One region of the Paenibacillus vulneris genome, then DNA from elsewhere that is predicted to be linked to it. Evidence: riboswitches for the same ligand, from Rfam matches in the RefSeq annotation. Region 1 holds a riboswitch; each other region holds the start of a gene.

Region 1 (5,604 bases):
GCTTGGTATTGAAGGAAAACCGGTTATCGTTGGGCCGTTGACCTTCTTGAAGCTTTCCAAAGGATACGCTGCATCGGAAACGGACGCCTGGCTGGATAAGCTGCTGCCGCTCTATGTGCAGTTACTTCAGGAGCTTGCGGCGGAAGGCGTTCAATGGGTACAGGTGGATGAACCGATTCTTGTAACCAAGCTATCCGATGAGGACGTACAGCGATTGAAGCATATTTATGAGACCTTTGCCGCAGCAGTACCCGGCTTGAATCTTATGCTGCAAACGTACTTTGAATCGGTAGAACGATACAGTGACATCGTCAAGCTTCCAGTTAAAGGAATAGGCCTTGATTTCGTTCATGGATACGACGGAAATCTGAATTCAATTCAAACAATTGGCTATCCGCAGGACAAGGTTTTGGGTGCGGGAGTCATTGATGGCCGCGGTATTTGGAAGGCGTCGTTAACCGGAAAGCTGGAGTTGTTGAAAGAGCTTGCGAAGGCAGTACCTGCTGACCGCTTGATTGTTCAATCTTCGTGCAGCCTGCTTCACGTACCAGTAACCGTAGAGCGGGAAACGAAGCTCACCTCCGATTTGAAAGGTGCTCTCGCGTTTGCCGATGAAAAATTGAACGAGCTCGTCCTATTGACCAAAGCTTTCTCCTCAAAGGAAGCCGTTCAAGGAGAATTGGAGCAATATGATCGTGCCATTCAAACGCTTCAGCAATCCGCCGAACGAAACCGCAGCGAGGTTCAGACCGCCGTTGCAGCTTTCAGCTCTCAAGATCCAGTACGTTCCGCTCCATTTGCAGAACGCTATGCAGCTCAGCAGGCGAAATGGCAATTGCCGCTATTTCCGACGACAACCATCGGCAGCTTCCCGCAGTCCGCTGAGGTGCGTAAAGCACGTCAATTATGGCGTAAAGGGGAATGGAACGACAAGCAGTATGCTGAATTTATCCGCGAGCAGATCGATACCTGGATCAAGATCCAGGAAGAAATCGGCATCGACGTGCTCGTACACGGTGAGTTTGAGAGAACCGACATGGTGGAGTTTTTTGGTGAAAAGCTCGCGGGATTTGCATTTACCCAAAATGGATGGGTACAATCCTACGGTTCCCGCTGCGTCAAGCCGCCGGTGATCTACGGAGATGTAGCGTTCATTGGTGAAATGACCGTTGAAGAAACCAAATACGCCCAGTCGCAGACGAGCCATCCTGTAAAAGGAATGCTGACAGGACCTATCACCATCATGAACTGGTCGTTTGTCCGTGAGGATATCCCGCGCGAGCAGATTGCATACCAATTGGCTTATGCTCTCAGACAAGAAGTAGAGGCGTTGGAGAAGGCAGGCATTGGCATGATTCAGGTGGATGAACCGGCAGTACGAGAGGGATTACCGCTTAAAGAGTCGGAGCAGGCAGATTATCTTGCATGGGCTGTCAAAGCCTTTCGCATTGCCACCTGCACAGTTCAAAAAACAACGCAGATCCACACCCATATGTGCTACTGTGAGTTCCATGACATGATAGATTCCATTGAAGCGATGGATGCGGACGTTATTTCCATCGAGACATCCCGCAGCCACGGTGAATTAATCCACAGCTTCGAGTTGAATACCTATAAGCTGGGAATCGGCTTGGGTGTGTATGACATTCATAGTCCGCGTATTCCGAGCGTAGAGGAAATGACGGGTATGATTGAACGCGCATTGCGTGTGTTAGATCCCAAATTGTTCTGGATCAATCCGGATTGCGGTCTGAAGACACGCGGTCTTGAAGAAACGGTTGCATCCCTTCGCAATATGGTGGAGGCGACTAAGACGGCGCGTGCCAAATACGAGCAGTCCGCGGCAAAATAAGAAGCAGGGTATAGGCCGTAATAAGACAGAGACAGACGTTACTTTGAATTGAAAGGCAATTCCATTGGATCTGTTCAAGCCGATGGTGAACAGCGGTATTCGTTTCGCGGAATGTGAAAGATGTAGCAGTTCAATTTTCTTTGTACCCAGGACTAAATAACTAATTTTTCGGATGATTAGGACCTGCGCAGCATGCGCCGGGTCTTTTTTGTCATCGACAAAAGGCTTGCTGCAGCAAGTCTCAGCGGCATTTTATATGCATGAAAATGACTGTCAGCTGTAGGCTGAAGTCTATGAAAATACTAAAACAAGGGCCATCCTATCCATTGACAAATACCATATATTGATATAGATTATTTATTGCCAACTATATATTGTTGTGACAGGTGCTTTTCGTTCAATAGAACGAGAAAGCTTAATAGGGAAGTCCGGTGAGAAGCCGGCGCGGTCCCGCCACTGTAAGAGAGGAGGATCGGTCTTGTATGCCACTGGCTTGGGAACCAAACAAGCTGGGAAGGCAGATCGATCATGATGATTCTCTAGCCAGGAGACCTGCCTGATCATTGACACGGCCTGCGGAGAACAGGAAGGTGTCCGTTACGTCTTTAATGAAGTATGTACATTTGCATGCTCGTTTCAGCGCATTCGGCCCTGTTAGCCGAACGCGCTTTTTTATGCCTGCTCCGCGGGGACTAAGGAAGGGGAAGAAATGCATGTTGATCGCTTATGACTCCAAGACGGGAAATGTTCGCCGTTTTGTCGAAAAGCTGAATATGCGAGTGGTTCAAATAGAGGAAATGATGACGGTGAATGAACCGTTCGTTCTAATCACCTATACTACGGGCTTCGGTCAAGTGCCTCAGAAAGTGATGTCCTTTCTTCAAAAGAATCATGCGAATCTCATGGGAGTTTCAGCTAGCGGTAATCGGAATTGGGGAGAAGGCTTTGCCCGAAGCGCCGATCTTATCGCGAAATTATATAAGGTACCGGTAGTAAGCAAGTTTGAGCTTTCAGGAACGAAGCAGGATGTAGAGCGGTTTAAACAGGAGGTGCGTTTGGTTGCTGCATATTGAATTGAACAATTTGTTGCTGCAAAGAGATACGGACGGCTTTTTTCAATTGGAAAAGGATAAGGAAGCCGTAAAGGCGTTTATGGAAGAAGTACATAGCAAAAGCGTACAATTCGCGGATACGAGTGCGAAAGTGCGCTATATGATCGATAACGACTATTACGAGGATGTATATCAGCAGTATTCACCGGCTGACGTTGAGGAAATTTACGAAATCGCGCATAGCTATCGCTTCGAATTTCCTTCCTACATGGCGGCATCCAAATTTTATACGGATTACGCAGTGAAGAGCAATGACCGCACGATGTACTTGGAGCATTACCCGGATAGAGTGGCGATTGTAGCGCTGCATCTGGCTCGTGGAGATATGAATACGGCTAGAACACTGACTACGGCCATGATGGACCAACGTGTGCAGCCGGCGACTCCGACATTTCTGAATGCGGGCAAGAGCCGTCGCGGAGAAATGGTTTCGTGCTTTTTGCTGGAAATGGACGATTCTCTGAATTCGATTAACTATGTTCTCGGCACATGCATGCAGCTTTCCAAAATCGGAGGAGGGGTGGCGGTCAATTTATCCAAATTACGCGGCCGCGGAGAACCGATTAAAGATGTAGAAGGTGCGGCAAAAGGCATTATGCCGGTGCTCAAATTGATGGAGGATGCCTTCTCCTATGCCGATCAAATGGGGCAGCGCAGAGGGTCGGGAGCTGCGTATTATAACATTTTCGGCTGGGATATTATGGAGCTGCTCGACAGCAAGAAGATCAATGCCGATGAAAAAACACGCCTTAAGACTTTATCGATCGGGTTGATCATCCCTAACAAGTTCTATCAGCTGGCGGAAGAAAACAAGCCTCTGCACGTGTTTGCTCCTTATTCCGTTTATAAAGCGTATGGAACCCATTTGGATGATATGGATCTTGATGCTATGTATGATGAATTACTGGCTAATGATCGTGTGCGTAAGAAAGTCGTGATGAGCGCACGCGATATGATGATCAAGATCTCCATGATTCAGCTGGAATCAGGCTATCCTTACATTATGAACAAAACCAATGCCAATCGCGTACACCCACTGAAGCAGCTGGGCGCGATAAAAATGTCGAACCTCTGCACGGAAATTTTCCAGCTGCAGGAGACATCGGAAATCAACGATTACGGCCAGCCGGATAGAATCCGCCGCGATATCAGCTGCAACCTTGCTTCCTTGAACATTGCCAACGTGATGGAGCTGAATAAAGTGAAGGAATCCGTTAAGGAAGGGATTACCGCACTGACAGCGGTCAGCGATATGACGACCGTCGCCAATGCCCCTGGCGTTGCCAAAGCGAATCAAGAGATGCATTCGGTCGGACTTGGAGCGATGAACCTTCACGGCTACTTGGCCAAAAATAAAATCGCTTATGAAAGCGAAGAAGCCAAAGATTTCGTTCGTGCTTTCTTTATGATGATGAACTATTACTCGTTGGAAAGAAGCATGGAGATTGCCAAAGAGCGCGGCGTTACGTTTGCAGGCTTCGAGCAATCCGACTATGCGAACGGCACTTACTTCGACCGTTATTTGGAAACGGACTACAGACCCGTTACAAGTAAGGTACAAGAGCTGTTCAAGGACATGACGATCCCGTCTCCCGAAGATTGGGCGAGCCTGAAGTCCGCTGTACAAGCTTACGGATTATATCATGCTTACCGGCTTGCGATTGCGCCGACACAGAGCATTTCCTATATCCAGAATGCAACGTCAAGCGTAATGCCGATTGTCGAGCAAATCGAAACGCGTACCTATGCCAACTCTACTACCTATTATCCGATGCCGTATTTGAGCAGAGATAACTACTTCTTCTATAAATCGGCTTATCAGATGGATCAGTTCAAGGTATTGGATTTGATTGCCGAAATTCAAACGCATGTGGACCAGGGAATATCCACGGTACTTCACGTCAACAGCGATGTGACTACGAGACAGCTGGCTCGATACTATATTTACGCAGCTAAAAAAGGACTGAAATCTCTTTATTACACTCGGACGAACCATCTTTCCGTTGAAGAGTGCATCAGTTGTTCCGTATAAGATAAGCTGGAAAGGGAGTTGCAGCAATGAGTGTTTGGAAAGCCGTGAATTGGAACCGTCCAGATGACGATTTTACGGATACATTCTGGAAGCAAAATATTATGCAATTTTGGACGGATGAGGAGATTCCGCTATCCGATGATAAAATGTCCTGGCTGACATTAAACGATGCGGAGCGGGACCTGTACATGAAGGTACTTGGCGGTTTAACGCTGCTCGATACGGTACAAGGCGGCGTCGGAATGCCCAAAATTCTCGAGCTCGTCGAAGGGCTGCAGCGTAAAGCGGTCCTCGGCTTTATGGGGATGATGGAGCAAATCCATGCCAAATCGTATAGCAGTATTTTTACCACATTGGCATCGACGGAAGAGATCGATAGCATTTTTCAATGGATTGAAAACAACCGTTTCCTACAGGTCAAAGCGGAGACGATATCCCAATATTATAACAACATTCACTCACGCAAAGATTTGTACTTGGCGATGGCAGCTTCCGTACTGCTCGAGAGCTATCTGTTCTATAGCGGCTTCTTTTATCCGCTGTACCTTGCCGGGCAAGGGAAAATGACGAGCAGCGGGGAGATCATTAACCTGATTCTGCGCGATGAG
Region 2 (5,604 bases), on a different contig from region 1:
TATTGAGCTGCTTAAGGAAGACGCGAGAAGAACCCCGGCGTTAATAGCAACTATGCTGGGTGCGCCGGAGGCGGAAGTGGCGGAAGCGATCAAGCAATTGGAGGATGCGCACGTCATTATCAAATACGCGCCGATTGTGAACTGGGCGAAGGTGGACAACGAGAAGGTAACCGCATTGATTGAAGTTCAGATCACGCCGGAACGCGGACGCGGCTTCGATGCGATCGCCGAGCGCATTTACTTGTATCCGGAAGTCAAATCCGTATATTTGATGTCCGGAGCCTATGATTTGCTGGTAGAGATCGAAGGGAAAACGCTGAAGGAAGTCGCTTCTTTCGTATCCAATAAGCTGTCGCCGATAGACCGCGTTTTATCGACCAAAACACATTTCATACTTAAAAAATATAAGCAGGACGGCATCACCTTTGAAGATCATGAGGATGACCGCCGTATGTTAATCTCCCCGTGAAGGATGATGAGTGATGATCAAACAACATGAGCCTTCTACAAAGTCGATGTCGGGTTATTTGGCTCCCTTGGTGAGAGAAATCCCCCCATCAGGGATCCGCAAATTTTTTGATCTGGTCAGCGCCAGCAAGGATATCATTTCTCTTGGTGTCGGCGAGCCGGATTTTTGCACGCCTTGGCACGTGCGTGAAGCCTGCGTGTATTCCCTTGAACGCGGCAATACGAAGTATACGCCGAATGCAGGAATGCCAGAGCTAAGGGAAGCGATCGCCGAGTATTTGTACGATTCGTTCCATGTGCCGTACGAGCCTTCTGACGAAATCCTGGTTACGGTGGGCGGCAGTGAAGCCATTGACTTGGCCTTGCGTGCCTTGATCGTCCCGGGGGATGAAGTACTTGTTCCGGAGCCTTGCTATATTTCCTATTCTCCGATTACGAAGATCGGCGGGGGGATTCCTGTCGGGATCGAGACGTTCGCGAAGGATAATTTCAAGCTGACTCCCGAAGCCTTGAAGGCGAGCATTACATCTAAGTCTAAAGTACTGATTCTGTGCTATCCGAGCAACCCGACAGGCGGTATCATGACGTACGAGGATTGGCTCCCGATTGCAAAAATTGTTGAGGAAAACGACCTTATTGTCATTTCCGACGAAATCTATGCAGAATTGACTTACGAGCAGAAGCATGTCAGCTTCGCTTCCTTGCCGGGCATGAAGGACCGCACCATCCTGGTCAGCGGCTTCTCCAAAGCTTTCGCGATGACCGGCTGGAGGATGGGCTATGCTTGCGGACATAGGGATTTAATTTCAGCGATGCTCAAAATTCACCAATACACCGTCATGTGCGCACCTGCTATGGGGCAAGTCGCAGCTCTCGAGGCTTTGAAAAACGGTATGGATGAAAAGGACCGCATGGTAGAGTCCTATAACCAACGGCGCCGGCTTGTCGTTCAAGGCTTCCGGGACATCGGGCTCGAGTGCCATGAGCCGCAGGGAGCGTTCTATGCCTTCCCTTCGATTGCCTCTACAGGGCTAAGCTCGGAAGAGTTTGCCCAGCGTTTGCTCCTTGAAGCGAAGGTCGCTGCGGTGCCGGGATATGTGTTCGGCTTGGGCGGAGAAGGCTTCGTGCGCTGCTCCTACGCGACTTCCGTCAATCAATTGCTGGAAGCGATCGAAAGGATCGGAAATTTTATACGTAAATTATAGTTTCGACAAAAGTAGTCATTTCCATCCCCGACAAAAACTGTTATCTTTAATAGTATAGAAGTTTCATATCCTTTGGGGTTATGGGACTTCCGAATCTAAAGATATGCCAGGGGGGGATGAAGAATGGCTTTTCCGGAATATCAGCTTAGGCATTACCCGCAAATTGGTTGGATTCGAGAGAATAATCAGCAAGCCAAGTGGTTTTTTGGGAAAAAGAAGCGGTCATCTTCTGACGTATCTTTGGAAGAAGAGATTTATAGGTTGCGTCAGGAGCTCGAACGACTGGTTCAGAGCGAGCAATGCTTGACCTCACCGGAAGTTGTGAAGATCAGCATGATCCTGGACAAAAAGATAAATGAGTATATGAATCGAAATAAGAGGAGCCGGTAACGGTTCCTTTTTTTACATTTCAGCCTGCGGCCATCTCCTTTTTTATCTCTAGTTTTGAAAGAAACGAGACATTTATGATATGATTGGGGGTAACAGCAATCCAAGAAAGCGCATCTATAAGGAGAGGGAACATGAAAGGGAAATTCATGCTCATCATCATGCTGCTGCTGGTGCTAGCCGGCTGCGGCGGGGGACCCAAGGCTGATGTATTGATTTTTATGACAGGCCCCAATGGAATTCCGAACGAAGTGGGAGATAAGCTGCAGGCTGCGCTGCAAACGAAGCTTGGCGAAGCTCCGACCGTAAAGATTCAGACCACGCCGATGTTTTCTATGGATAAATTGGTCGTTGAAATTGCGGCGGGAGATAACAGCATCATTATTGTGCCGACGGAGCAGTTTAAAACGATAGGCCAGCAGGGCGGCTATGTCAGTCTGGATGATGTGGCGAAGCAGGAGGATTTTCCCGGAGGCGTTCTGGAGCTCCCGGTAGATTCCAAGGATAAGAATGCAGCGCCGAAGAAAGAGAAGCATTTGTACGGTATTCCTTTGGAACAAACCAAATGGTTTACAGAGCTTAATCTGAATGGCAAAGATTTGGTAGCCTTCATTCCGGCCAATGCCAAAAATCTGGAAAAGGGCTTACAGGTGATGAAGGTCATCGCGCAAAAATAGACCTAATGGACGTTCCTGCTGCATAGGCAGGTCTGACTTTAATTTCATAGAGTTATCCGACTAGGTGCCTGTCTGCTTAACAAGCCGGCAGGTTAAAAGGGAAGCCGGTGTGAATCCGGAGCGGTCCCGCCACTGTATTTTGGAGGGAGAGTCTCATAATGCCACTGTTCTGAACCGGAATGGGAAGGCGAGGCCTCCGTACAACTCCATAAGCCAGGAAACCTGCCTAATCGGGAATAGACCGGGCCTTTCGAGGAAAAAGGAGCGTCGCTTGCACGCGCTGCGTTCAGAATAACGGACAGCGTCTGCAATCGCATGCCCTCTGCTTCCTAATTGCAGCGATCAGGATCAGAGGGTTTTTGACGTGCATGCAAACCGGGACATGGAACAGGAACGATACAATGGGATGGAAGGACAAAGGAGGTACCACAATGTGGAGTGAAATGAAACGAAGCGGCGGAAAAAAATGGCTGGCGGCTGTGCTGGGTCTGGCGCTTGTGTTCAGCGCAGCCGGCTGCGCGCCGAAGGAGACGAAGCCCTCGGGCACGGCAGATCTGAAGGAGCCGGCTAAAGCGAGCAGCGGAGAACAGACAAGCCCTCCAGCCGCGAACGCAAAGGCTACAGTATATCCGTTGAAAGTGAAGGATGCAACAGGCAAGGAGTTTACCTTTGAAAAGGCGCCGGCCAAGATTGTGTCGGTGTCTCCCAGCGAGACGGAGACTCTGTTCGCTCTGGGCTTGGGCGACAAAGTCGTCGGCGTATCCGACTTTTGCGATTATCCGGAGGAAGCGAAGAAAAAGCCTAAGATGGGCAGCATCGTGAAGCCGAATGAGGAAGCGCTGATTGCGGCTAACGCGGATGTCGTGCTATCGGGCGTATCGCTCAAAACAGCAGCCGTCGAGCAGCTCAGAGGCTTGAATGTGAACGTGTTTAAGGTAGAGCCCAAGACGATTGACGACGTCATGAACAATATTTTGAAATTCGGGCAAATTTTTGACAAGCAGGAGCAGGCGGAGAAGCTGGTAGCTTCTATGAAGGCGGATCGTCAGAAGGTTACGGATGCCGTCAAGGATCTGAAGCCGGAGCAAAAGAAAAGGGTGCTCATGGAATTTTCTCCGGGCTGGACGGTAGGGAAGGGAGAATTCATGGACGAGCTGATCAACTTGGCTGGCGGTATTAATGTTTCTTCCGACATTACCGGGTACGCGAAGCTGAATGAAGAAAAGGTGATCGCGGATAATCCTCAAGTGATTTTGTACCCGAAAAATCTGATCGATGAAAATTCCAAGAAGTCCATGGATCAAATCATTAGAGAGCGGACTAGCTGGGCTAATGTCGATGCGATCAAAAACAACAAGCTGGCGGGGTTGGATAAGGACTCGATCAGCCGTCCGGGACCGCGGATTACAGCAGCGCTGGTAGATGTAGCCAAAGGCATTTATCCGGAATTGGTGAAATAAAATGAAGCGGAAGCTAATGGCATGGGGAGGAGCGGGAGTGCTGCTCCTTCTTCTTTCCGTGACGATCAGTTTATCCATCGGTACGGTTCATGTGCCGCTCCTGCATGTATGGGGCATTCTGGCGCATCATCTGCCCGGAATCGGAGGCTCGGTTCCCGTGGACTGGCAGCCGGCCTCCGAGCAGATTATTTGGCGCGTCCGGCTGCCCCGCGTACTGCTGGGTGTGCTGGTCGGCGCTTCCTTGGGCATTGCGGGTGCGGCCTTCCAGGGTGTGCTGCGCAATCCGCTGGCGGACCCCTATACGTTGGGGGTTTCTTCTGGCGCCTCGGTCGGCGCTGCTTTCCTGATCTTGTTCGGGCTGCAGTTTGCCCTGCTGGGCTCGGCAACTGTTCCGGTTGTCGCATTCATTACAGGAGCGCTATCCTTGATCACTGTGATTATGCTCGCAAGAACGGGCGGCAAGATACGGATGGAAGCCCTGATTTTATCCGGGGTCGTCATGCAGGCCTTTCTCGGGGCCTTCGTCTCGTTTATGGTCGCGATGTCCAAGCAGGTTATTAATGAAATTGTGTTTTGGCTGATGGGCAGCCTGGCGCTTCGGGGCTGGATGTATTCGCTTGTGCTGCTGCCCTACTTGGCGATCGGCGTCATGATCCTGTTCGGCTATGGAAGAGCGATGAATTTATTCGCTTTGGGCGAGCAGCAGGCGGCCTATCTGGGTATAAGGGTCGAGCGAACGAAGCTTATTGTGCTGGCGGCTGCAACGCTGATTACGGCGGCGGCCGTGTCGGTCTCCGGGGTCGTAGGCTTTGTCGGCCTGATCGTGCCGCATTTGCTGCGGCTGATCGTAGGGCCGGACTATCGGCTGCTGCTGCCTCTTTCCCTTATCGGGGGAGCAATCTACGTACTGTGGGCGGATACGCTTGCCCGTACGGTCCTGAGTCCGACGGAAATTCCGCTCGGAGTGGTAACCGCGTTCATGGGGGCTCCGTTTTTTGCCTATTTATTAAAAAGAAGCAAGCGATTGTCGAACGAATAATTTACGATGCCAAGATGTTGAAGGGAAGGGGGCTGCAGGAAATGAACAGTGAGGAAGCTCATGCAGATGAGAAAGTTATTGCCGTGGAGGGTGTGGGATTAGCGTATTCCTCGAGGCAGGTGCTCGATAAGGTGAGCTTTTCGGTATCCTCGGGCGAATGCTTCGGCATCATCGGTCCGAACGGCAGCGGCAAGTCGACGCTGCTGAAGCTGATCTCCGGCGTAGAGAAGCCTTCTGCAGGCCGGGTCCTTCTGAACGGCAAAGAGGCATGCGAATACCCGCGCAAGCAGCTGGCCCGATGGGCGGCCGTGCTCCAGCAGGATGCCCTTCCCCCGCTTGGCTTTACCGTGCGCGAGGTCATTGCGATG
Region 3 (5,604 bases), on a different contig from region 1:
CGAATCGGTGGAGGGATAAGGATGAAAGTACTAATTACAGGCGGAGTCGGCTTTATAGGGTCCCATACGGTGGACTGTGCCATTCAGGCAGGGCTGGATGTAGTAGTAGTCGACAATATGAGCACAGGGAAGGAAGCGAATCTGCATCCGGCATGCAAGCTGTATCGAATGGATGTTGCCAGCACGGAGTTAAGAAATATTTTTGAGCTGGAGCAGCCGGATTACTGTATCCATCTGGCGGAGAAAACCGATTTGAACGAAGCGATGGTCGTTCGGGGGCTGAGTCCCAATTTGCGCGGATTGATCTATTTGCTGGATCTGTGCAAGGAATTTTCGATCAAGAAGCTGGTCTACGGATCCTCCGCAGAGGTCTACGGTTCCTATGAGCCTAAGCCGATTGACGAAGCCGCTCCATGCGCTCCGGTCTCCTGCACAGGAATGTCCAAGCTGGCTCCCGAGGAATACATAAAGCTGTACGGCGCGTTGTATGGACTTAACTACACGATTTTAAGGTATGCGAACGTGTATGGCTGCCGGCAAAAGAGGTATGGAAGCGGGGGCGTAATCTCGGCCTTTCTGGAAACCTTCGTCAACGGCGAGAAAGCCATCATTCAAGGGAAAGGCCTTCAGACCCGGGATTTCGTCTATGTATCCGATGTGGCTTCCGCCAACGTTCAAGCCCTGTCCTTGTCCAACAGCGATACCTACAACATAGGCACGGGAACGGCAACGTCCATTCTGGAATTGTTCGAGCTGATGAATGAGATGACGAATCAAAAAGTAAAGCCCGTATTCGTAACGGCGCGTCCGGAGGACCATCTGCATGTCTGCGTTTCCTGGGACAAAGCGGCCAAGGGCTGGGGATGGAGTCCCAGGATCCAGCTGCGGGAGGGCTTGACCCAGCTTATGGGGGATTTTATGTACCAAAGGCTTATGGACAAAATCAATGGAGTTCAGGAAACGGCGCCCGAGCCTGTGGCAGCCAGTATGCTGATTCGCCGTATGGCCGTGAAGAAATCGGCCCGAAGGCTGAAAACTTCCTCTTTATAAGCCGTTGAACCGCGTTGATAAAGATTTATTTAGAATAGCTTATTCGACAAAATGATCGGTGTTTTTTACCAAAACACTCCCAGTATGCGACACCTTTTTTTGAACATCTCCGATATAATACTAGACATTGAAAGTCTATGAGACGAGATGGAGTGTGGGTTGCAAATGGAAGAGAACAAGAAAACGGTGGATATCGACACCGTCCTGAATCAGCTCGGTATCCCCAGAGACAAGTACGATCAATGGCTGGCTCTTCAAGAAGCCGTGAAGGAACCGATCAAGCCTCAATACAAAGGCCTCGATAAACCGTTATTTTCATATATGTACAAGGAACTAGGCATGATGGAGTACAGCAAGTAGCCGTACCTCATCATGGCTTATTTTTGTCGGCAGGGAGAGAACGCTCGGACCGAATGAAAGCGATGAAGCTTTTGGACTCCTCCAGTGTGAGTTCTCTTCCGTCAATAGTCAGAATGAATTTGTCCAGAATAGCTTCGTCCGAAAGCTCAAGATAGCTGATAAATTCCTCCGTGCCGTCCGCAAAGCTTCCGGGATGATCCGTGCGGCCCATCAAATAGTCTATCGATACGCCGAATATATCGGCAATTTTTTGAATGGTTTCATAATCCGGCTCTCTCCTATTATTTTCATAATGAGAAAGGGCGGAACGGGTAATTCCTACTTTATAGGCAAGCTCTTCCTGGGTCATGTACCCTTTGCTCCGCAGTTTGGCTATTCGCTGCCCGTATTTCATAGAGCATCCTTCCACCTTTGCTGTTGTAAATCGGCTGACCTTCCTCATTCCAGCTCTTCTGTATAGTCGGCTATATTGTTCGTAAGCTATCGTTTTGTTTCAATGGGTATGCTGTAAAAAATAAGAACTTCGGCCCATACCTCCCGGGGCATCGAACGGCTTGTCGTTAACGGCGGGAGGGCGCGCAGTTATAGACAAAGCTTCGCTCCGGGTGATATGATGACTCTGGACAATCAAATACGGATGAATTAGGTGCTGAATGAAATCATGCCTCATTTGGCTTAAAAGGGAAGCCCGGTGCAAAGCCGGCACGGTCCCGCCACTGTGAAGAGTGCCTTTCCATAAGAAAGGCTTGTTATGCCGATGTTGTTGCCACTGGAGCGCCATAGAGCGCGTCTGGGAAGGGAATCGGATGACGAAGCTCGAAGTCAGGAGACCTGCCTAATTTCAAAACACTGTTGACCTACGAGGATAGGGAGGTGTTAGAGATCGGCTTACTTAAGGAATGGTAATGGCATATCGAATGTAATGTCATTGGAATTCTTGAGAACGCGGGCTGCAAGAGCATTTCTAACACTTTCTGTAGGAATGCTCTTTTTTGTGCTGCATAAAAGTAAGGAAGACATGTTCGAGTTGCAACCATCATGATGTATTTATATAGGAAGGAAAGGATGTGCGGCGAATGGCGGGAAAACTGCTTATCATCGGCTTCGGACCGGGAAGCTTCGAGCATATTACGAAACGGGCGCGGGAGGCCATTGAAGAAAGTGAAGTTATCATCGGCTATAACACGTACGTGGATCTTATCCGTGGACTTCTCACCGATCAGGAGATTGTACGGACAGGGATGACGGAGGAAGTGAGCCGGGCTCAGGAGGCCGTTCGGCAAGCGGAGTCCGGGAAAAAGGTAGCGGTTATCTCGAGCGGCGATGCCGGTGTATACGGGATGGCCGGACTGGTGTACGAGGTGCTGATGGAAAAAGGCTGGAGGCGGGACGGCGGCGTGGAAGTCGAGATAATCCCCGGCATATCGGCGATTAACTCTTCCGCCTCGCTGCTTGGGGCCCCGGTCATGCACGATGCCTGCACGATAAGCTTAAGCGATCATCTGACGCCGTGGGAGCTGATTGCCCGGCGCGTCGAGGCGGCGGCCCAGGCGGACTTCGTCATTGCGCTGTACAACCCCCGCAGCGGCAGACGAACCCGGCAAATTGTGGAGACGCAGCGCATATTGCTGAAATACCGCTCGCCGGAGACGCCGGTCGGCATCGTGAAGAGTGCCTACCGGGACCGTCAGCATGTGGTGCTGACAACTTTGCGCGATATGCTCGATCATGAGATCGGGATGCTGACGACGGTCATTATCGGCAATGCGTCGACGACGGTCTACGACGGTCTGATGATCACCCCGCGCGGTTATCAGCGCAAGTATACTCTCGGCGCCGATGTACAGCCGCTTAAGCCGCACCAACGGCTGCAGGAAGCGGCGGAGCCTTGGGCGCTGCAGCAGTGGGACGAGGCAGAGGCGGTCGATGCGGATGACGAGGATTGGGCTTGGGAAGGCGAAGGCCAAGTGGAAAGCGGCCGGGAAGCCGTGGCCCGCACCGCAAGGGAGACGGCTCCTGCAAGCTCCGCCGGCGGCGGAAGCACGGGCGGAGCGGTGCTGGCTGTCAGCGCGGTCAGTGTGGCTGAGCGCGAGGAGCGGAGCAGCGGCCCCGGTACCGACTCGCCGCTAATGCTGGCGATGGAGGCGCTGCGCCTGTCCGATCTCAGCCGAGGCGTGGTCACGGAGCCGGGCAGCACGCCTGCCTCGGCGGGATTGTTCCGCCAGCAAGCGATCTTCGAGCTTGCGGTAAGTCCGGGCGTCGCCGAGAAGCGTTTTACCGCCAGACAGATGCTTGCGCTGGCTGAGGTCGTTGGCGAGAAGGGGACGATGGAGTATACGCCCCATCACCAAATGATTATCCGGGTTCCGACATCGAATCCCGATGACATTACGACGAAGCTGCGGCAGGAAGGCTTCCTGCTGGCGCCGATCGGCGATGTAGCGCAGCTTAAAGCTTGCGACTTTTGCAATGCGGAGAAGGCGGATGCGATTCCGTACGCTGAGGAGCTGCAGAAGCGGATCGGCGGCTTGAGCGTGCCGAAGGAGCTGCGCATCGGCTTGAACGGGTGCGGAATGGCTTGTTATGGGGCGGTGCACGAGGATATCGGCATCGTATACCGGAAGGAGAAATTCGATTTGTTCCTGGGCGGCAAGACGGTCGGGCGCAATGCGCATCCGGGACAGCCGGTCGCCGAGGGTATTGAGCCGGATCAATTGGTAGACATGATCGAACGGATTGTACAGCGGTATATTTCGGATGGTCATCCGAATGAGCGATTCCATAAATATTTTAAAAGAGTAAAGGAAGTAGAAGGTTATCGTCACCAAGAGGTGCCGGTTTTCCAAATTGAAAACGCGGTATGCGGCGATTAATACGGAAATAAAGACAGGGAGGGAACAGGATGAATGCGGTTTTGTTTGTAGGCCACGGCAGTAAGGATGCGGAAGGTAATGAGGAGGTACGGGAGTTCGTCCGTTCTATTGCATCGAAGATGGACCAGCCGATCGTGGAGACGTGCTTTCTGGAATTTGAACGGCCCACCATCGCACAGGGTATCGAGCAGTGTGTTCAACAGGGAGCTACGCAGATTGCGGTAGTGCCGATCACTTTATTCTCGGCGGGGCATGCCAAAATACATATTCCGGCTGCGATTGACGAAGCGAGGCTGCGTTACCCGTCCGTTCGGTTCAACTATGGACGGCCTATCGGGGTTCATGAGCAGGTGCTGGATATTCTTGCGTCGCGGTTGGAAGCGGCCGGTGCAGGCGCTGCAACGGAAGCCGACCGGGAGCAGACGGCGGTGCTTGTCGTAGGACGGGGCAGCAGCGATGCGGACGCCAACAGCGATTTGTTCAAAATATCCCGGCTGTTCTGGGAAAAGCTGAAGGTCAAATGGGTGGAGACGGCGTTTATCGGAGTGACGGCGCCTTTAGTGGATGAAGGGATCGAGCGCTGTATCAAGCTCGGCGCACGCAAGGTCGTTATCCTGCCGTATTTCTTGTTCACGGGCGTATTGATGAAGCGGATGGAGCAAATGCTGCTTCAATTCTCGGAGAAATACCCCGAGCAGGAATTTATATTGGCTGATTATTTCGGGTTCCATCCGAATTTGCAGCTGATTTTGCGGGAGCGGGCGCTAGAGGCCGTAGAGGGCGAGGCCAGAATGAACTGCGATATGTGCCAATACCGCTTGGCGGCGATGGAGCATATCGATCATCACCATCATCATGATCACGACCACGACTATGGGCATCATCACCATGGGCATGATCATCATCATGATCATCATCACGGGCACGACCATGATCATGACCATGATCACGACCACCACCATCATGATCATGACGATACAAAAGCGCCTGCGCTGGGGAAAAGCAAATCTTAAGGAGCGGAAATTACTCCCGGCTCTATGGGCAGCTGAAACGGAATGCATGATCTTAACAGATGGAGGCGCAAATCATGATATTGGTTATGGCAGGAACAAGCGATGCGCGTGAGCTTGCATTGCAGATTCGGGAGGCAGGGTACCCGCTCTTGACTACGGTCGTTACGGACAGCGCCGCCAAGTCGATGGAGGAGGCCGGTCTCCCTGTACTGACGGGAAGACTAACCGCAGAAGCTCTGGCAGCCTTGGTACGGGAACGCGGGTTCCGCACGATTGTCGACGCCACGCATCCGTTCGCAGAGGAAGCG
Region 4 (5,604 bases), on a different contig from region 1:
GTTACCAAGCAAACGGCCGGGCTACAATCTCATGCCCCCCCTGTTGCAATTTAAATTAGGTATGCACCGCTGGTTTGCATGAACCGTTTAAATGATTTCACGTCACGGGGAGCTTCCTTCCCTTGTCTCAAGGATTCAGGCAGCGCGCTCCATAATTCCAGAAGTATGGGCTGCTCCAAGCCGAGCAGCCTCAGCTCCTCTTCTTGGCGAAATATTTCATAAGGTGTCCCTTCCCTCACGCACCGGCCTTTATCCATGACCAATACCCAATCAGCCCAGGCATAGGCCAAATTCATATCGTGCGTAGCCATGACGACCGTAATGCCTTGCAGGTGTATGCGGTCGAGCTCTTCTATCAGCTGCTGCTCGGAACGCCGGTCCAAATAGGCGGTCGGCTCGTCCAGCAGCAGCAGCTCCGGTTCCAGCGCCAATACACCGGCCAGCGCAACCCTTTTCTTTTGCCCCAGGCTCAAGTGATGCATCGGTTGATCCGCCAGCTGCTCCAGCTCCATAGCGACGAGCATCTGATTCGTTCGGCGGGCAATCTCCTCTTCCCTCATACCGGCATTACGCAATCCGTAAGAGATATCCTCTGCGGGATTATTCAATATCAGCTGCTGTTCGGGGTCCTGGAATACGAGGCCGATCTGCTGCCTGAGCTGCTTGAGTGAACCACGATTATAGGTAAGCGGCTTCCCCTTCCAGACCAGCTCTCCTTCCACCGGACGATGAATGCCAATGGCCTGTAAAAAAAAGGTAGACTTCCCCGAGCCGTTATGGCCGCAGATCGCCGTTTTTTTCCCCTCAGGTATATTCATGTTCAGATTCTGAAGCGCCTGAGAGGCTGTCCCCGGGTAGCTGTAGCTTAGACCACGTGCTTCCAATATCGATTTCATCCGATTTCCCTCCATCTAAACCAGCATTCCAACCCTGCCAGCAAAATCCAACCGATGCTGCCTTCCCACTTATACCTTGCCGGTACCTCCCCGCCTTGGTAAGGGGGCATTCGAATCTCTTCGGTGAAGCCCCGGGATACCATTCCGTTCGCCAGCCCTTGATAGCGCTGCATGGTTTTGGCAAACATCCGGACGATTAGCAGAGCCGTGTCTCTCAGTCTTCCTGTGAAGCCCTGCTGCCCTCCTCTGGCTCGTTGAGCGGTATACATGTCATGAGCCGTATCCAGCAGAAGAAATAAGAAGCGATAAGTGATCAGCATCAATTCGAGCACCAGAGAAGGCACCCGCAGCTTTTTCATGACTTGGAACAGCTCCGGCATGGGAGTAGTCAGAATCAACAGCATGGATGCGGCTACGCAAGCCATAATTCGGCACAGCAGCTTCACCGTCAGCTCTACGCCCGATGGATTCAAACTCAGAGACCAATGAGAATAAGCGAGCAGCGTCAGGCCTTCTGCCCGGAACTGCCCTTGTTCAAACGAATGAATTTCCAACAATAAAGCGGGCAAGCTTGCTGCAAACAATAGAAGCGAACTGAACAGAAGTGTACTATATAACCTGAGCGGAACCTTGGCATAACCTGCAATCCATGCCGAAATCCAGATGAACATCAGAAGCTGAACAACAGGATGAGACAGATAGGACAGCAGGAGCAAAAGAGCAGCGAAACCGCTTTTCCACATGGGAGAAACGGCTCGCAGCTTATTGCTATAAGAAATGACGTCGATTTGTTTAATCATGGTTACGCTTGGTCGCTCTTCCTTTGAATAAACCGATCGTGTATCCGATAAACCCGGCTCCCAGGGCGGCCTGCAGGGCAAACAGCATGCTTTCCGTTTCCGGAGGAGGCTCTATGAAGGAAGAGAACCAAGGTTCGTAGGACGGATGCAGTGATTTGATCACTTCCTCGGCCGCATCATCCGCGCCTCCGAAATCCCCTTTGACAAGCAGCAATGGTAAAGCGGCCAATAAGACTACGGCAGCCAGTATCAGCATATTTTTCGAGCTGGTTTTCATGATTCGCGGGCTCCTTTCATTTTGCGTTGAAGCAGGGACAATTCATTCGGGCTGTAAGCTTGAAGCCAGTTCCAGATCAATACCGTCAGAAGGCCTTCACTGATAGCCAGAGGGATTTGGGTAATGGCAAAAATACCACCGAATTTCACGAAGGAAGCCGCGATACCCCCCTGCTCCGCCGGGAATGCCAGCGCCAGCTGCATGGAAGTGACTACATAGGTAGATAAATCTGCCAAAGCCGCTGCTATGAAAATGGACCATTTTTGTTTCCCTGTCGCCTGCATCATCCATCTGTAGACAAAATAACCTACGACCGGTCCGGCCACAGCCATTGAGAACGCGTTGGCTCCCAGCGTCGTTAATCCGCCATGTGCCAATAGCAAGGCTTGAAACAACAATACAATGGAGCCTAATACGCTCATCGGCAGAGGGCCGAACATCACGGCTCCGAGACCGGTTCCGGTCGGATGCGAGCTGCTGCCAGTGACCGAAGGAATCTTCAGGGCAGATAATACGAAGGTGAACGCTCCGGCCAAGCCCAGCATAATTTTGAGCTCAGGGGTTTCTCTCGTAATGCGGATTAAAGCTCTCAATCCTAGAATAAAGAAAGGAATGAAGACGACCCACCAAAACACAGCCCAGCCGAGCGGCAAAAAGCCCTCCATAATATGCATGGCATAAGCCGATTGCGGCTCATTAACCATCAGGTACAAGACGAACCCTAACACAAGCAGCAGGCTGCTGGCCCATTTTCTTCTACTCATCCGATACATCCTCCATAATAAATGTGATGAAACAAAAAGACCTATCCAGCAGGATAGGTCACGGGTACGCGTGAAAATACGACAACACCTCTAATGTTTGCCGATTCATTCTCGTACACCTCTCCTTTCCGCGAAGGGATCTGGGTGCATACCATCAGGTAGGTCTCCTGGCTTACGGATCGTTGCTTCTTTCGCCTTCCCCGGCGTTACACCGAGTGACATTATGAAAGAAACTCCCCGTTTACAGTGGCGGGACCGCTCGGGATTTGCACCCGATTCCCTGTTACCCTTTGTCTTCACAAAGGCACCTAATGGATATTCATGATCCAATAATATTAGTACAGCTATTCCATATTCGTGGTATGTCATCGAATTCCTTCTTGGAATACAAAAAACCTCCTTGATAAAAAAGGAGGCTTTCCATTAAGGAGGCCGTTCTTAAGAAGAATGCAGCACTTCTTCCAGCTCTTCCAAATCCGTAATCGGGGAATGACATGCAAAATTCTCACAAACATACGCCGTCGGCCTGCCGCCGATTGCCTGTTTGTCCTGAACTACAGGGAGGAATTGACGAACCTTCTCGCCTTCTTCCCCCGGCGGGACCAAGAATACGGAGGAGTGGGGTCTGAAGCCTTGGCGCACCGTGGCAAGCATCTCCCTGGTTGTCCCGGATTCCGGATCGCCGGCAATGACAATCTCGCTGGAAGGACTGTACGCATAATCCAGAGCGATCAGGAGCATCGAATGCCCTGTCGGATACCGTTCAACCGAGCCTGCGAAGGCTTGCAATTGCCTCTTGGCAATCTGCGACAGCCTGGCGTCATAAGTCAGCTTGGAGAGCTTTAAGAAATTCATGGCCGCCACCGCATTGCCGGAAGGCAGCGCACCGTCGTATATCTCCTTGTTCCGGGAAAACAGCTGCTCGCTGTCGCTTCCGTAGAAAAACAAGCCGCCATGTTCCTCATCCCAGAATAATTCGATCATCTGCCCGTTAAGCTCCACAGCCAGCTGCAGGAATTCGAGCTCAAAGGACGCTTCATACAGCTCAATTAGCCCCCATACCAGGAACGCATAGTCATCCAGGTATGCGGCGAATGCCGCTTCTCCATCCCTGTATCTGGCGAGCAGCCTTCCATCCGGACGCCTTAATCGGGAGACAATAAAACGAGCCGCCTTGGCAGCCGCTTCCAAATATTCAGGCCGTTCCAGCACTTTATAGCCTTTGGACAAAGCCATGATCATAAGTCCGTTCCAGGAGGTCAGCACTTTATCGTCCTTACCCGGATGTACACGCTGCTCACGGTATGCAAACAAGGTTTGTCGGCATCTCCCGATGGTTTCAGATAATAGATCGGGATCCAATCCTTTGAGCCGGGCAAAAGTCTCCACATCATGCTGGATTAAGTTAGGAATATTTTGACCTTCAAAATTGCCTTCCTTGGTAATGTCATAAAGGTCGCAATAAAGCTCGCCGTCCTCGAGGCCCAATACCTTCAGGATCTCATCCTGCTCCCATACGTAGAACTTCCCCTCGTGCCCTTCCGAGTCGGCATCCTCCGCAGAGTAGAAGCCGCCTGCCGGGTCGGTCATATCCCTAAGCACATAAGCGAATATCTCTTCGGCCGTACGGGAATATTTCGTCTTGCCGGTCAACTGGTAGGCTTCCAGGTAGGTCCAGGCCAGCAGCGCGTTATCATAGAGCATTTTCTCAAAATGCGGCACCAGCCACTTCTCGTCTACAGAGTATCTTGCAAATCCAAAGCCGACATGATCGTACATACCGCCCCGCTGCATCGCATCCAGTGACTTCTCTGCCATCTGCAGCGCAAGCTCTTTGCCGGTGCGATGGTAATACCGCATAAGAAACGAAAGATTATGTGAGGTAGGGAATTTGGGTTTATCGCCAAAACCGCCATACGTGGAGTCAAATAGCTCCTCATACTGGGCATACGCCTGATCCAGCGTGTTCTCCGAGATCTCGCCCTTCAGGTTCGATAGCATCCGCTGCTCCACTTCCGTCACAATCTGATCGCTGGTCTCGACCACCCGCTCCCGGTCTTCCTTCCACTTTCCCGCGAGCCGCGGCAATATATCCATCATTCCGTGACGCCCGTAGCGACGGTTTTTGGGATAATACGTCCCGGCAAAAAACGGCTTTTTCTCCGGCGTCATCACAATCGTCAGCGGCCATCCGCCCTGCCCGGTCATCGCTTGACATACAGTCATGTAGAGATGATCCACATCGGGTCTTTCTTCACGATCCACCTTGATCGATATGTAATGCTCATTAAGAATTGCCGCGACTTCCTCGTCCTCGAACGATTCGTGCGCCATAACGTGGCACCAGTGGCAAGTCGAGTACCCGATGGATAAGAAGATAGGCTTGTTCTCACGCTTGGCGATTTCGAAAGCTTCCTCTGACCAAGGGAACCAGTCTACCGGGTTGTGCGCGTGCTGAAGCAGGTATGGCGACTTCTCCTTGGCTAATCTATTGGATTTGCCGTTTGTTGTCATGGGGCCTCACCTCCTTGGTTGCTGGAATATTTTTGTTATTGATTCCAGTTTAGCATACCACCTTGAAAAGAAAAAACCTTCCATAGGGAGCGGAGGTATGGCTGCGGCAAGCACGGTGATTTCTCTTTGTCTGCCCGACGAAATTCAATCCCAAGCCCTGCAAGGAACAGCTTTTTCAAGACCCACCTCAGATTTAATAGCTCCTTCTGCATGATTTGTATTTTGTTCCATATTAAAGTTAGAAAAAGTTACAGTAAGTGGTTGTATGTCCAACTAATTTTCGGAGGTGAGCTAACTAGGAATCCTGTGATCCCACAAATCGAAAATGAAAGGAGTTTTGTCATGTATAGCAG

What was found. Region 1 has a riboswitch for cobalamin ahead of nrdI (class Ib ribonucleoside-diphosphate reductase assembly flavoprotein NrdI). Riboswitches for the same ligand answer to the same signal wherever they lie in the genome.
Region 2: it holds a riboswitch for cobalamin, as region 1 does, so the genes downstream of both, ABEA66_RS06770 (ABC transporter substrate-binding protein) here and nrdI (class Ib ribonucleoside-diphosphate reductase assembly flavoprotein NrdI) in region 1, are expected to answer to the same signal.
Region 3: it holds a riboswitch for cobalamin, as region 1 does, so the genes downstream of both, cobJ (precorrin-3B C(17)-methyltransferase) here and nrdI (class Ib ribonucleoside-diphosphate reductase assembly flavoprotein NrdI) in region 1, are expected to answer to the same signal.
Region 4: it holds a riboswitch for cobalamin, as region 1 does, so the genes downstream of both, ABEA66_RS22610 (energy-coupling factor ABC transporter permease) here and nrdI (class Ib ribonucleoside-diphosphate reductase assembly flavoprotein NrdI) in region 1, are expected to answer to the same signal.

What each region holds. Positions count from the first base shown of each region.
Region 1 is NZ_BAABJG010000015.1:599,240-604,843, reverse strand. Features, by position in the region: gene metE (5-methyltetrahydropteroyltriglutamate--homocysteine S-methyltransferase) at 1-1,852, shown strand, start outside; cobalamin riboswitch at 2,220-2,426, shown strand; gene nrdI (class Ib ribonucleoside-diphosphate reductase assembly flavoprotein NrdI) at 2,566-2,925, shown strand; gene nrdE (class 1b ribonucleoside-diphosphate reductase subunit alpha) at 2,912-4,996, shown strand; gene nrdF (class 1b ribonucleoside-diphosphate reductase subunit beta) at 5,023-5,604, shown strand, end outside.
Region 2 is NZ_BAABJG010000006.1:310,667-316,270, reverse strand. Features, by position in the region: gene ABEA66_RS06790 (Lrp/AsnC family transcriptional regulator) at 1-469, shown strand, start outside; gene ABEA66_RS06785 (aminotransferase class I/II-fold pyridoxal phosphate-dependent enzyme) at 483-1,673, shown strand; gene ABEA66_RS06780 (aspartyl-phosphate phosphatase Spo0E family protein) at 1,797-2,063, shown strand; gene ABEA66_RS06775 (hypothetical protein) at 2,195-2,737, shown strand; cobalamin riboswitch at 2,783-2,981, shown strand; gene ABEA66_RS06770 (ABC transporter substrate-binding protein) at 3,169-4,197, shown strand; gene ABEA66_RS06765 (FecCD family ABC transporter permease) at 4,199-5,236, shown strand; gene ABEA66_RS06760 (ABC transporter ATP-binding protein) at 5,278-5,604, shown strand, end outside.
Region 3 is NZ_BAABJG010000006.1:612,648-618,251, reverse strand. Features, by position in the region: gene ABEA66_RS08255 (NAD-dependent epimerase/dehydratase family protein) at 22-1,050, shown strand; gene ABEA66_RS08250 (hypothetical protein) at 1,216-1,410, shown strand; gene ABEA66_RS08245 (helix-turn-helix domain-containing protein) at 1,421-1,804, opposite strand; cobalamin riboswitch at 2,038-2,263, shown strand; gene cobJ (precorrin-3B C(17)-methyltransferase) at 2,487-4,283, shown strand; gene ABEA66_RS08235 (sirohydrochlorin chelatase) at 4,313-5,296, shown strand; gene cobK (precorrin-6A reductase) at 5,371-5,604, shown strand, end outside.
Region 4 is NZ_BAABJG010000026.1:55,624-61,227, forward strand. Features, by position in the region: gene ABEA66_RS22595 (energy-coupling factor ABC transporter ATP-binding protein) at 51-896, opposite strand; gene cbiQ (cobalt ECF transporter T component CbiQ) at 893-1,696, opposite strand; gene ABEA66_RS22605 (energy-coupling factor ABC transporter substrate-binding protein) at 1,689-1,973, opposite strand; gene ABEA66_RS22610 (energy-coupling factor ABC transporter permease) at 1,970-2,737, opposite strand; cobalamin riboswitch at 2,878-3,064, opposite strand; gene ABEA66_RS22615 (thioredoxin domain-containing protein) at 3,176-5,251, opposite strand.